DNA from 3 places in the Clostridium carnis genome. Region 3 is predicted to be linked to each of the others. Evidence: riboswitches for the same ligand, from Rfam matches in the RefSeq annotation. Region 3 holds a riboswitch; each other region holds the start of a gene.
The links. A riboswitch is a leader RNA that binds a small molecule or an ion and turns the genes downstream of it on or off. The one in region 3 is predicted to bind lysine.
Positions count from the first base shown of each region.

Region 1: linked by a shared signal. The riboswitch ahead of ACYQ1T_RS12355 (APC family permease) and the one ahead of ACYQ1T_RS05625 (Na+/H+ antiporter NhaC family protein) in region 3 are both predicted to bind lysine.
Region 2: linked by a shared signal. The riboswitch ahead of lysA (diaminopimelate decarboxylase) and the one ahead of ACYQ1T_RS05625 (Na+/H+ antiporter NhaC family protein) in region 3 are both predicted to bind lysine.

Region 1 covers NZ_BAAHYS010000001.1:2,561,655-2,565,857, reverse strand. The annotation lists gene ACYQ1T_RS12360 (hypothetical protein) at 33-596, opposite strand; partial or broken gene ACYQ1T_RS12355 (APC family permease) at 745-2,068, opposite strand; lysine riboswitch at 2,155-2,329, opposite strand; gene ACYQ1T_RS12350 (ABC transporter permease) at 2,423-3,214, opposite strand; gene ACYQ1T_RS12345 (ABC transporter permease) at 3,218-4,036, opposite strand; gene ACYQ1T_RS12340 (ABC transporter ATP-binding protein) at 4,039-4,203, opposite strand, start outside.
Region 2 covers NZ_BAAHYS010000001.1:922,279-926,481, reverse strand. The annotation lists gene ACYQ1T_RS04275 (DUF1576 domain-containing protein) at 1-1,100, opposite strand, end outside; gene ACYQ1T_RS04270 (hydrolase) at 1,400-2,074, shown strand; lysine riboswitch at 2,201-2,365, shown strand; gene lysA (diaminopimelate decarboxylase) at 2,531-3,823, shown strand; gene ACYQ1T_RS04260 (DUF3006 domain-containing protein) at 4,015-4,203, shown strand, end outside.
Region 3 covers NZ_BAAHYS010000001.1:1,213,682-1,217,884, forward strand. The annotation lists gene ACYQ1T_RS05615 (aminopeptidase P family protein) at 1-41, opposite strand, end outside; gene ACYQ1T_RS05620 (DUF5680 domain-containing protein) at 207-662, shown strand; gene ACYQ1T_RS05625 (Na+/H+ antiporter NhaC family protein) at 774-2,510, opposite strand; lysine riboswitch at 2,620-2,792, opposite strand; gene ACYQ1T_RS05630 (aminopeptidase P family protein) at 2,882-4,132, opposite strand; gene ACYQ1T_RS05635 (ACT domain-containing protein) at 4,129-4,203, opposite strand, start outside.

The DNA.
Region 1 (4,203 bases), 1.3 Mb from region 3:
ATTTCAATTAAGAATAAGACCTTTTTTATTTATTATTTTACTTCCATGCTTCCTGTTACCTTAGATTTTTCACTTAAATGAAAAGATCCTTTAGCTTCTTCAGTTTTAAAGTATACATTTCCTTCAATTGTAGCATCCTCTAGTTTTACACCATTTTTTTCAATATATACATCGCCTTTAATAGTTCCACCTTCAATTTTAGCATTTTCATCTTTTATTATTAATTTAGGAGTAGTTAAAGTGTACGTAGCTTCTATTGTCTTATCTTCAGCTTTTTTATATAATGCTAAAACACGTGAAGTAGGAACCTTTTTACTTATATCTTCTTTATCAGCTTTATATAATCCACCTTCTAAAACTACATCTTTATTTGTACTTACATCTTTTTCTAATATTATAATCCAACTTTCTTTAGATGCTTTTTCTAAAGTTGCTTCATCAGTTACTCTTGATGGAGAAGTAACTACATCTGGAGCTTCATCTGTAATTTGTGGAGTTTTTTCATTATTTTGTACTTCTTCCTTAGTTGTTTTACCACACCCAACTAATAAAGTAACTCCAAGGATTAATGATAAAATAAGTGATCTAAATTTCATTTTAAATTCCTCCTTAATTTTCTTGCTCAAAAATAATTTACCCCTAAATTAAAAATTTATTTATTTAAAACTAAAAAAGGCAGATTCGTATTATACTAAATCTGCCTTTGTATTTCAGTTAATATTAAATATTCTTATAATTATATTTCTAATTACTAATTTTATTTTTGTGATGATTATATATATAAAATGGAACTCCTAGTAACATTAATATAAATCCCCACATTACAGTTTCAGCACCTGATCCATATATAGTCCATATTGTATAAACAAATGCTAATATTGGAATCAAAGATTTTTTTATAAATATTCTAAAGTTAAATTCTTTATGTCCCTTAAACATTAACATTATTTCTGCTGCTGCTGTTAGTAAATAAATTGGTAAAAATGCTAACGTTGCAAGTATTGTTATAAATGTAAATGCTGATACCATACTTTTTTGATAGTTCATTACTAAAAGTATATTTACTAAAATAGATCCTGTTATTAAAGCTTTTGCTGGTGTTGCATACTTTGGATGTAATTCTCCAAAGTATTTTGGAAATACTCCATCTTCCCCTGCTGCATAAGCAACTCTCGCTGTAGATAATAACCATCCTATAGTAGGTTCCTAATATACATACAATTACTGCTATAGTTAATGGTTTTCCTATTGATGTTCCTAATATATTAGTTAGTATATCTGTAAGTGGTGCTGAACTTGCTGCAAGTTTATCATTAGGCATAGCTCCCATACTAGCAATACTTATTAGTATATAAATAATAGATGCAATTAACATACCATAAATAGTACTCTTTTTTACATTTTTTTCTGGATTACTAATTTCTCCTGCCGTAACTGTAGCACTTTCAAGTCCAACAAAAGCCCATAAAGTTGAAGCTGCAGCTAATGGTACTGTATTTAATCCCTTTTCTGCTGGTAATAAAGGCATTAAATTTGATGAATCAAAATTTAAAAATGCTACTATTATAAATAATGCAAAAAATACTATTTTAAAAACAGTTGCAAAAGATTGAATCTTTCCTGCTTTTTTTACACCTACTATATTTATTATAGTAAAAATCCATAATATTGAACTTGTATAAATTATAGATATTATTGGTTTATTAAGAGCTGGTATTACAGCTGCACTATAACTAGATAATGCTACTATTATAGCCGCATTCCCTATCCAAGAACCATTCCAATAAAGCCATGCACTTAAAAAACCTACAAACTCCCCAAAAGCTTCTTTAGTATATTGATATGCTCCACCTGTAGCTGGATATTTAGAACCAAGATTTGCAAAAGAAATTGCTATTAATATTGATCCAATTGATGTAATTCCCCATGCTATTAATGTGGCAAAAGGCCCTGATACCTCTGCAAGAGTTGCCGGTAACATAAATACCCCTGAGCCTATCATATTTCCACAAACAAGCATTGTAGCCATAAATAAGCTAATTTCTTTTTTTAAATTATTGTTTTTCATATGTTTTCTTCTCCTATGTTTTAAGATAAAAAAATAGGCTCAAAGACTATTCTTCGAGCTTGTACTTGGTATAAAACTTTTACAAACACAAAGATAGCGCTTCACAATATTTATTGTGACAGTTTTGTATATATTTTATACAAACCCAATGTAAAATCTTAAAGCTTAAATCTTACACTTCGGCATCAATACCTTTTACATTATCTCTTCGTGCTTAACTCCTTAATGTTACTCTTTATTGATGCAACCTCTATCTTACCTATTATATTTTCACATGCTATTGTAACAAATATCTAAAAAAAGTCAAAGGCATTATTTTCAAGTATTTAATTTAACCCTATAATATCTTATAATTTAACTTCCAGCACTTTCATATACTCTTATACCACTTAACCAAATAAAATAAGCTACTATAATTGATATTAAGCTAACTACACAAGGTAAAATAACTCCTGTTTTAAAACTTCCCTTTCCTATAAAATAAGCGCCTGGAAAATATCCAGTAAAAGCAAATGGAATTATAAATGTTAAAATAAATTTAATTCCTGAATTATATATTTTTATAGGATATTTAGCAAAAGAACTTATTTGATATGCCATAAATAAATATGACTGTGCAAATTTAACCCAAAAAGCTAAAGAAGTTGTTGCGAGCTTTATAGCTGTATATATTAAAGTGGCACAAAAAACAGTAAAAACAAATAAAGTAACTACCTTTATATTATAATTAATTCCAAGTTTACTTGATGATATTCCAACTAAAGAAACTCCTATTATAATTTCCCCAAAACCATCTGGTTGAAAACTTTCTGAAATAACTTGAAATAAAGGATTTAAAGGTCTTAATAAATATTTATCAAATTCTCCCTTAACTATTGTTTTCCAACTAAATATCCATAAATAATCTGTAAATACATGATCTATCCCTCTAGGTATTTGAGCAAAACCATATATAAATAATATTTCATAAAAACTCCATCCTTCTAAAGTTGGTATTACATTAAATATAAGTCTAATAAAAATTACTCCTGTAAATTGTACAAGGATAAACCCAATAAGTCCTAATATAAAATCTGTTCTATATTCCATTAAACTTTTAATATATTGCTGCAAAAACTTAAAATATAATCTTATATATTTCCACATGATCTACCCTCCTAAAATAGTTAATTCTTTAATTAATGATTTCCACATACTTCTAGCTATAAAAGCTAAAACACAAACCCATATTAGCTGTATAAACATAGCATTTATACTTTCCATATATGTTAGTTTTCCTAAATAAATCATACTTGGAGTATAAATCATAGAGCCAAATGGAAGAATATTAAAAATATTTTGTAACCAATTTGGAAAGAAGGTAATTGGAATTAATGCTCCTGAAAGCAACTGGATTATAGCCTGCATAATTTGTGATAATCCCCACATATTTGTTATTTTAAAAGATAAAAGACCAAAGGCATAACTATAATAAAAACTAATTATAAACCCTAAAAAGATACTTATAAAATAAAAAATAATATTAAGTAAATTAATATTTCCAGTATATTTAAAAAACAAAAATGTAACTGCAAAAAATCCTATTATAAAAACTACAATAAAGTTATATAATAAATTTCCTAAACCTTCAAATAGCATTCTTTTTTCAAAATTTATAGGTCTAATTAAATTTATAGCAATTGATCCATCTTTAACTTCTCTGCTTATTAAATGAGCTACATCAGCATTTACTATTGCACCTGTAATAAAAGAAATAAGAACATAAATAATCATTTCATTAAGTGTAAATCCATTAATTATATCTACTTCTGAACTACTATATATTGCTTTCCAAAGATAGTATGTTACTGCAAGTATCATTAATTCTCCAAAGAAAAATATAATAGCATTAGCTCTATATGATAAATTTCTTTGAAAAGAATTTCTTGCAAATGTTAGATATGATTTTACTCCTTTAAACTTACTCATATCTACACCTCATTTCTATAAATCTTCTTTATAATATCCTCTATACTAGTTTCTTTTATTGAAAAATCTATTATTTCATAATTTTTCATTATGTAAGCTATTATTTCTGAAGATGACACTTTATTTTTATTAAACTTAATTATTAGCCTATTCTCGTTTTCCTTTAG
Region 2 (4,203 bases), 290 kb from region 3:
TGAAGTGATCCTATATTTGTTACCATATTTAAGTGAAGAATTCCAGCTAGTATTCCTATTTTAAATCCAAATTTACCTGCAATTGGAGCAAGGGCTGTGGAAAATAAAATAGATAATAATAAAGTAGGCGAATTCATAGGAGCTACATGAAAATAAGATGCAATACAAGCACCTAAAACTATAGGTATTGTATTTTTTAAATGTTTTCCAAAGCAGCCAAATCCCATAATTGTAAATATACCTGCCATTGTAGGACCATTTAAATCTCCTTTAATAAGAATTACAAATAGTGTATAAAATAGTCCAAGTATTCCCATATTTATATAAGAAGCTTCTCCAAAGAGAAGGAAAAAGTCGCTAACTAGCCTACCAGTTTGCTTATTTATTTCAATAAGCTTTTCTTTAGGTTTATTACTAAAAATTAACCCAATAATTATTAAATATACAGATATTATAGTTAAAAATATTGTGAATTTAATATTAGAGCCAGTATGCCAAATAAGTCTTGTTTCAAAATTAATTCCAAAACCACGGAATATAGACATTAATAAAGTAGCAAATAATCCACCAGCAAAGCCTATATTATATAAATTATACCCATTATGAGATTTAATGCAATGGGATGCTATAGGAGCTAAAATAAATCCTGTAAAAATCCCAATTAAATACCCTAGAACTATACCTTGAAATGTTGAAAAATGCCCTGTAAAACTAAGTTGACTAACTGTTGGTGCAAGAGAAGTAGCTAAAAGAGCAACTAAAACATAATTTAAAAATGGTTCTTTTTGATATTTTGAAAATAAATATGTTCCTATGATTATTGGCCAAATATTTAATATATTTTTACCGAAAAAAGAGAAGCCTGTCATTAACCATAAGGCCATTATAGTAGACCCATTTGGTTTTATACCTATACATACAAGTATTAAAATAGAAATGCTACTTGTTAAAGCTGCATTTACTAAAGTTGCACCAATGCCTCCAACTTCAAAATAATCTGTAATTAAAATGTCTGGAGTAAATATTATAGACTTTAAGCCATTAAAAATCTCCTTGGGTGAGTCTATAAAAAGTGCAAAAATAATAAAAAATAAATACATTATTAGCAATACGATATATGGGGGATAGAGTTTCTTTTTTAAAGTCATTAGAAATCACCTCTCTTGTATAGTATTGTTTGAAAAATAATTATTAAAAGTAAAAAATTATAGTTGATAAATACCTTTGATTTGTGTAAAATTCGTAGGTATTGTTTTATTAAAAATAATATATTTAGATACAATTATTATACATATATAATTGCAAGTAATATCTTTAAATATAATTATAAAGTAGTATAATATAAATTGGAAATATAAAGTGGTAAATAATTAAAAATCATAAGCAATAGGGGGAGCATATGGAAGTTAAAAAGACCAAACAAGTACCAGAAATTAAGGGGATATTAAGAAGTCATGTAGTTGAAGTGCCAACTTGTATAAGAGATTGCACTGGAATAAAAATCTTTGGTAAGAGAATAAAATCGTTATTGTTTACTACAGATGTTGCTATTATAAGAAATACAAATGCAGATGCTATAATAGCAGTTTATCCATTTACTCCTCAGCCTCTAATAACACAAGCTTTAGTAATGGCTGCTGATGTTCCAGTATTTTGTGGCGTTGGAGGAGGAATAACACAAGGCAAGAGAGTTGTTAACCTTTCCCTAGATGCAGAGTTTAAAGGAGCAATGGGCGTTGTAGTTAATGCACCAACATCAAATGAAATAGTAAAAAGTATTAGAGAAACTATTGATATACCAGTAATTGTAACGGTAGTTTCAGAATGTGAGAATATTAGAGAAAGAATTGATGCTGGAGCAACAATTCTTAATGTATCAGGTGGGAAAAATACACCTAAAATAGTTAGAAAAATAAGAGAAGAATTCCCTATATTCCCCATTATGGCAACTGGTGGACCAACAGAGGAGACAATTATTGAAACAATAGAAGCTGGAGCTAATGCTATAACATATACCCCACCATCATCAGGAGAAAAAATGGGAGAGTTAATGGATAAATATAGAGGTGAATGAAAGTTACTTAATAAAAAAAAAATTCTGAAAATAAATATAGAATAATTTTGTAAAAAGTGTATAATAATATTAATAGAAAGATTTAAGAGATTAAATATAAAATTTAGTTTCTCACTTTAAAAGAATTACCAAGGTAGAGGAGCTGTTATAAAGAGTATCTATGATTAGCCGGCAGGCTTCGAGGCATAGAGAAAGGGATAATAGCCGAAGAGATATCAATGCTAAAAGTTATTTCTGGGTATGTATATAATATATACATAACTGTCACGTAAGTGGAGAGCTACAATGGCATTAAATTGCAAAATTATGAATTAGGTAAATACCTAAAAGTATTTATAAATAAAATACTAACATAATTATAGCTATCATTAAACTTATGTAAGTCTACCACTATGGATAATTCCGTAGTGGATTTTTTATTATTAAAAAAATAGATAGTTAAAATGGAGGTAAATTATGAGACTATTTGGGGCAAGTCGATGTAAAGGAAATGATTTAGTAATTGGAGGTATTAGTGCAAAGGAGCTAGCAAAGAATTATGGAACTCCATTATATGTAATGGATGAGCAATTAATTATTGATACCTGTAGAAGCTATTATAAAAATTTTAAATGTAGAGAAACTGGAAATAGAGTTGCCTTTGCAGGAAAAGCATTTTTAACAGTAGCAATGTGCAAGTTAATAAAAGAAGAGGGGCTTTTTTTAGATGTTGTTTCAGGGGGAGAGTTATATACTGCTTATAAGGCAGAATTTCCATTGGAAAATATATATTTTCATGGAAACAATAAAACAATAGATGAAATAGAACTGGGAGTAAAACTTGGAGTTGGTAGATTTATAGTTGATAATCTTTTAGAACTTGAAAAGGTAAATACAATAGCCAGAAAGTATAAAAAAGTTCAAAAGATATACCTAAGGTTAACTCCAGGTATAGAGGCTCACACACATGATTATATAAAGACAGGACAAATAGATTCTAAGTTTGGGTTTGCGCCAGTTGGTAATATAATTTTAGATGCAGTTAAAACTGCATTAGAATTTGATAACATTGAACTAGTAGGGTTACACTGTCATATAGGATCACAAATTTTTGAAACTGAACCCTTTGGTGATGCAGCAGAAGTTATGTTAAACTTTATTAATACTATCAAGCAAGAAACAGGACATTTAATTGAAGAGTTAGATTTAGGTGGAGGTTTTGGTATTTATTATTCAGAAGGTGATAAGCCAAAGGAAACTGAGGAATATTGCAATGTAATATTAAATAGAGTAGATGAAGTATGTAAAAAGTTATGTCTTAAAAGACCAATTTTAACTATAGAGCCAGGTAGATCAATTGTCGCTAATGCAGGGACTACATTATATACAGTAGGATCTATAAAAGAGATACCTGATATAAGAACTTATGTAGCTGTAGATGGAGGAATGACAGATAATATTAGACCAGCATTATATGGTGCAAAGTATGAAGCTGTTATTGCTAATAAAGTAAATGATAAATTAACAGAAAAAGTAACAATAGCAGGCAAGTGTTGTGAGTCAGGAGATATACTTTTAAAAGATATTAAAATACAAAAAGCTGAGAGTGGAGATATATTAGCAGTATTTTCAACAGGAGCATATGGATTTTCAATGTCTAATAAATATAATAAAAATTTAAGACCAGCAGTTATATTTGTAAGAAACGGAGAGGCAAAAGTTGTTGTTAAAAGACAAAGTTATGAAGAATTATTAGAAGGAGAGCTATAGAAAGTATTATATAAGCTTAAAATAAAGCAAAAGCTATTTGATTTTTATTTTATCAAATAGCTTTTTATTTTAATAATGTGTAAAAAAATTTAACTGACACAAAGCTGATATTTAAATTTAAATCAAATGTGTTATACTAAAATATAAGTATAAAAAAAGAGAGGTGAATAACAACAGGATTGTTATATTATATGGAAAAACAACTTTTTATTGTAGATAGAATTGAAGGTGAATATATAGTTTTAGAAGCACCTAATAATAAAATTATTAATATAGATAAAAAAGAATTAACAGATAATATAAAAGAGGGAGATATATTAATTAAAAAAGGGAATAAATTTATTCTTGATGAAGTAGAAACTAGAATAAGAAAAGAAAGA
Region 3 (4,203 bases):
TTTTTTTTCATTATTTGTCTTAGTTTATTTATATTTTCCATTCTATTGCCCCCTTAATTTTCATAATATAATTATACATTACATATCAGTAATTATATTATATATTCTGTTTATTTAAAATTTATTTTATATTCTGAAAACTTTGTTGAATAGTGAGATTTTTTTTTATATAATTTAATATATGGTATTTAAAAGGAGGAACTTATATGGGAGACTTATTGAAATTCAAAAAATTTTTAGTAGAGGCTAAACAAAATACTTATGCTTCTGGTATAAAAAGAGAAGAGCCTTCTAGGCCAAGCTCTAAAGATTATGCTTTTAAAAAATATAATTACTACTATCTAGATAGCTATGTTGGTAATAAAAATTTCATTGGTGAAGAATTAATTTGGCATAATGAAAAGGTTTGTTGGGGAATGAATTATAAAGGACAACTTTTAACTGATGATATTCCAAGTGGATTTTCTTCTTTTTTAAAGAAGGCATTAAAAAATGTTAGCTCTGAATCACCTTTTAGAGGTCCAAAATATTTAGAGGATGATGATTTTATATATGAATGTAACTGGGATGGAGATGTTAGTTCTTTTAACGGAGTAGAAACTATAAAACATAATGGCAATGAAATATTTAAACTTCACTTCCATGGTGGAAAACTTCATTAAATTGAAAAAGGTAGAAGAGTTTTATTCTTCTACCTTTTGGTTTATTAAGCTTAATTATATTTTAAATCTAATTCCTATATATTATAAAAATTTTTTGTATATATTTTCTAGTTATTCTGCTTTTACTTCTACTTTCTTTCCTAACAATTGAACCCCTATAAATACTGCTAATAAGGATATTGGTAAAACAATATACCATGGTAATCCAAATCCTGCTGGTATATATCCAAATACTACTGTTATAGATGCTATAAATAATGAATACCACATTTGTGTCTTAACGTGAGCTATATGATTACATCCAGCTCCCATTGAAGAAAGTATAGTTGTATCTGATATTGGTGAGCAATGATCCCCAAATATTGCTCCTGTTAGTACGGCACTTGTACTTACTATAACATAACTCATATCTGGATTTATTGAATATGCTAGTGGAATTGCTAGTGGCATTAATATCCCCATAGTTCCATATGCTGTTCCCGTTGCAAATGATATTACTGCTCCAAGCATAAATATTAAACTTGGTAATAAGAAATATGGAAGTGATCCTGATAACATAGAAACTAGATATTTTGCAGTTCCTAAATCTTTAATTACTGATCCTAATGACCATGCTAATATTAATATAACTCCAGTTATAATTAATGGTTTCATTCCATCTATCCAAGTGTCAATAGCTTCTGATAAAGTAAATATTTTTTTAAATACTCCCATTGCTATAGCTACTATACTAGCTATTAATGCAGATTGGAATAATGCTACTGAAGCATCTGAATTACCAAAAATCTTTTGTATTGCTTCAAGGGATGTTGGTGAATTAGTTATTAATTGCTGTATAGCTATATCTTCTCCCCCCATTATAGTAGTATATCCACTATAATAGAAACAAATTAATGCTGTAATTACTAAAGTTCCTATTGGAATTATAGCATTCCATACACTTAATTTAACGCCTTCTTTTGGCTCTAGATCTGAATTATCAAGTGTATTTTTATTGTCTTCTATAGCAACTTCATCTTCTAAATGAAGCTTTCTTCTTCTTGCTGCTATTTCAGCTTTATACATTGGTCCAAAATCCTTTAAAAGTAATGATGTTATAAATACAAATGCTATAATTAATATGTTATAGAATCTATATGGTATTGTTTGTAGGAATATTCCAAAAGCATCTACTTGTTGACCTATTCCATTTGCAAACGCATCATTTATTAAACCAACCTCAAGTCCTATCCATGTTGAAATAATAGCTAGTCCTGCTATTGGTGCTGCCGTAGCATCAATTATAAATGCTAATCTCTCTCTAGATATATTCATTTTATCTGCTACTGGCTTCATTATAGGTCCAACTATTAATGAATTTGCATAGTCATCAAAAAACACTGCTATTCCTAATAATAAAGTTACCATTTGAGCACTTCGAGCAGTTTTAGCTTTTTTAGCTAATGCCTCAGCAATAGCTTTAGCTCCACCCATTTTAGCTACTAAATGAATAACACCTCCAATAGCTAATACTTGTAATATAATACCTGCATTCCATGGATCTGCAAGAGAATTTAATGCTCTAGAAACAAAATCTATGAATGATTGAATAAAAGCCCCCCCCAAACTATTATTAGTTAACTGCACTAAAAAAGTTCCTGATAATACCCCAATAAATAATGATATTATAACGTTCTTAGTTAAAAATGCTAACACTATGGCAATTATTGGTGGTATTAAAGTTAGTAACCCATAATGATCTGCATTTTTAGTTGCCGCATCTACCTCCGCTGCAAAAACTACCGATGTCGATAGAACTAACATCATAATAGTCATCAAAAATACCCTTAAATTTCTGTTGTTTTTCATTTTAATTTCTCCCTTCTAATTATTGTGAATAATTAAAAAGTAGTAAAAAAGAGCCTTGAGTTTTCACTCAAGGCTCTAGATATACTTCAAATAATATACTAAAAAATCCTCAAATAATAGCTCACCACAAAATTTTGTGACAGTGTTGCACATATTTTATGCAACCCCAGCTATACAACCTTAAAGCATTAGTTGTATGCTTCGGCGATAACTCCTTTCCTACTAAATCTTAGTGCTTACCTCATTAGCAGTACTATTAATTAACGCGCCTCTACTCTTTTTATTATTCACGTTTAATTAAATTATATAGATATTATTACTTTCATGCAATATCTCTTATTACATATTCAGAAAATTTTAACATTTAAAGCTTAATTACTTTTCATAAATGCTTCTATGTCCTCTACTGTTTTTATCATATTTTTTGTTAAGATATCATAGCCATCTTCCGTTATAAGTATATCATCTTCTATTCTTATACCTATACCCTCTTCTTGTATATAAATTCCCGGTTCAACAGTATAAACCATTCCAGCTTCAAATGTTACATCTCTATTTGGCATATCTGAATCATGAGTATCCATTCCTAAACTATGTCCTATACTATGATAATAATACTTTGTAACATCTTCTTTATTTGTTATTAAACCTAGTGAAATACACTCATCTGCAATCCAATCCTTAGCCTGTTTATTAAGTTCTAAAAATTTCACTCCTGGCTTCATTGACTTAATTACCTTTTCATTAACTCTTAAAACAGCATTATAAACTTCTTTTTGTCTATCAGAAAATACTCCATTTATAGGAAATGTCCTTGATATATCTCCATTATAGTAATTATGTTGAGCTCCTAAATCAAATAAAATTAAATCTCCATCTTTTAATTCTGAATTATTATCAACATAATGAAGTATTGTTGCATTTTCCCCTGCAGCTGCTATTGTTTTAAAGGCAAAATCTTTAACTCCATTACTCTTACAAACAAAATCAAAATATGCCTCTAATTCATACTCTTTTAATCCAGCCTTTGAGCTCTTCATTAACAGATTTACACCCTCTATTGTAATATCTATAGCTTTTTGTATTTCAGCTATCTCTTCTTTTGTTTTTACAAGCCTATATCTAGATATAATACTATAAATATTCTTTATATTTAATTGTGGATATTTCCTGCATATTTCCCTAGAAAACTCCTCTGAAATACTTAATCTTGAACTATAGTTATCTCTTTCTAAATCTAAATATAAATTTAATTCTTCTCTTTGTGATATTATTCTATTTATAAAAGAGTCTATATTACTTTTATAATCAACATCGTTAATTTCACAAACATCAAATACTTCTTGTTTTCTTATAGATTTGCCTTCCCATTTTTCAGCTATTGGATCTATATCCTTTATAAATAACTTGGAATTTTTCTCTCCATTTATTTTACTCATAACTAAAATATGATTTTCTTCCGCTATTCCTGTTAAATAATAAAAATTTCTATTTGGAGTAAACTGATATTTTTCGTCTGCAGTTTTTTTAGGTGCATTTCCTGCAAACAATATGACAATAGAATTATCCTTTATATCATTTAATACTTTTTCTCTATTATTTTTATAAAATTCCTTATTCAAAGTTCACATCCCCTTTTTTCCTCCATAGCTAGCAACTTAACACTAACTACGTTTTTTAATGATTTTAATGT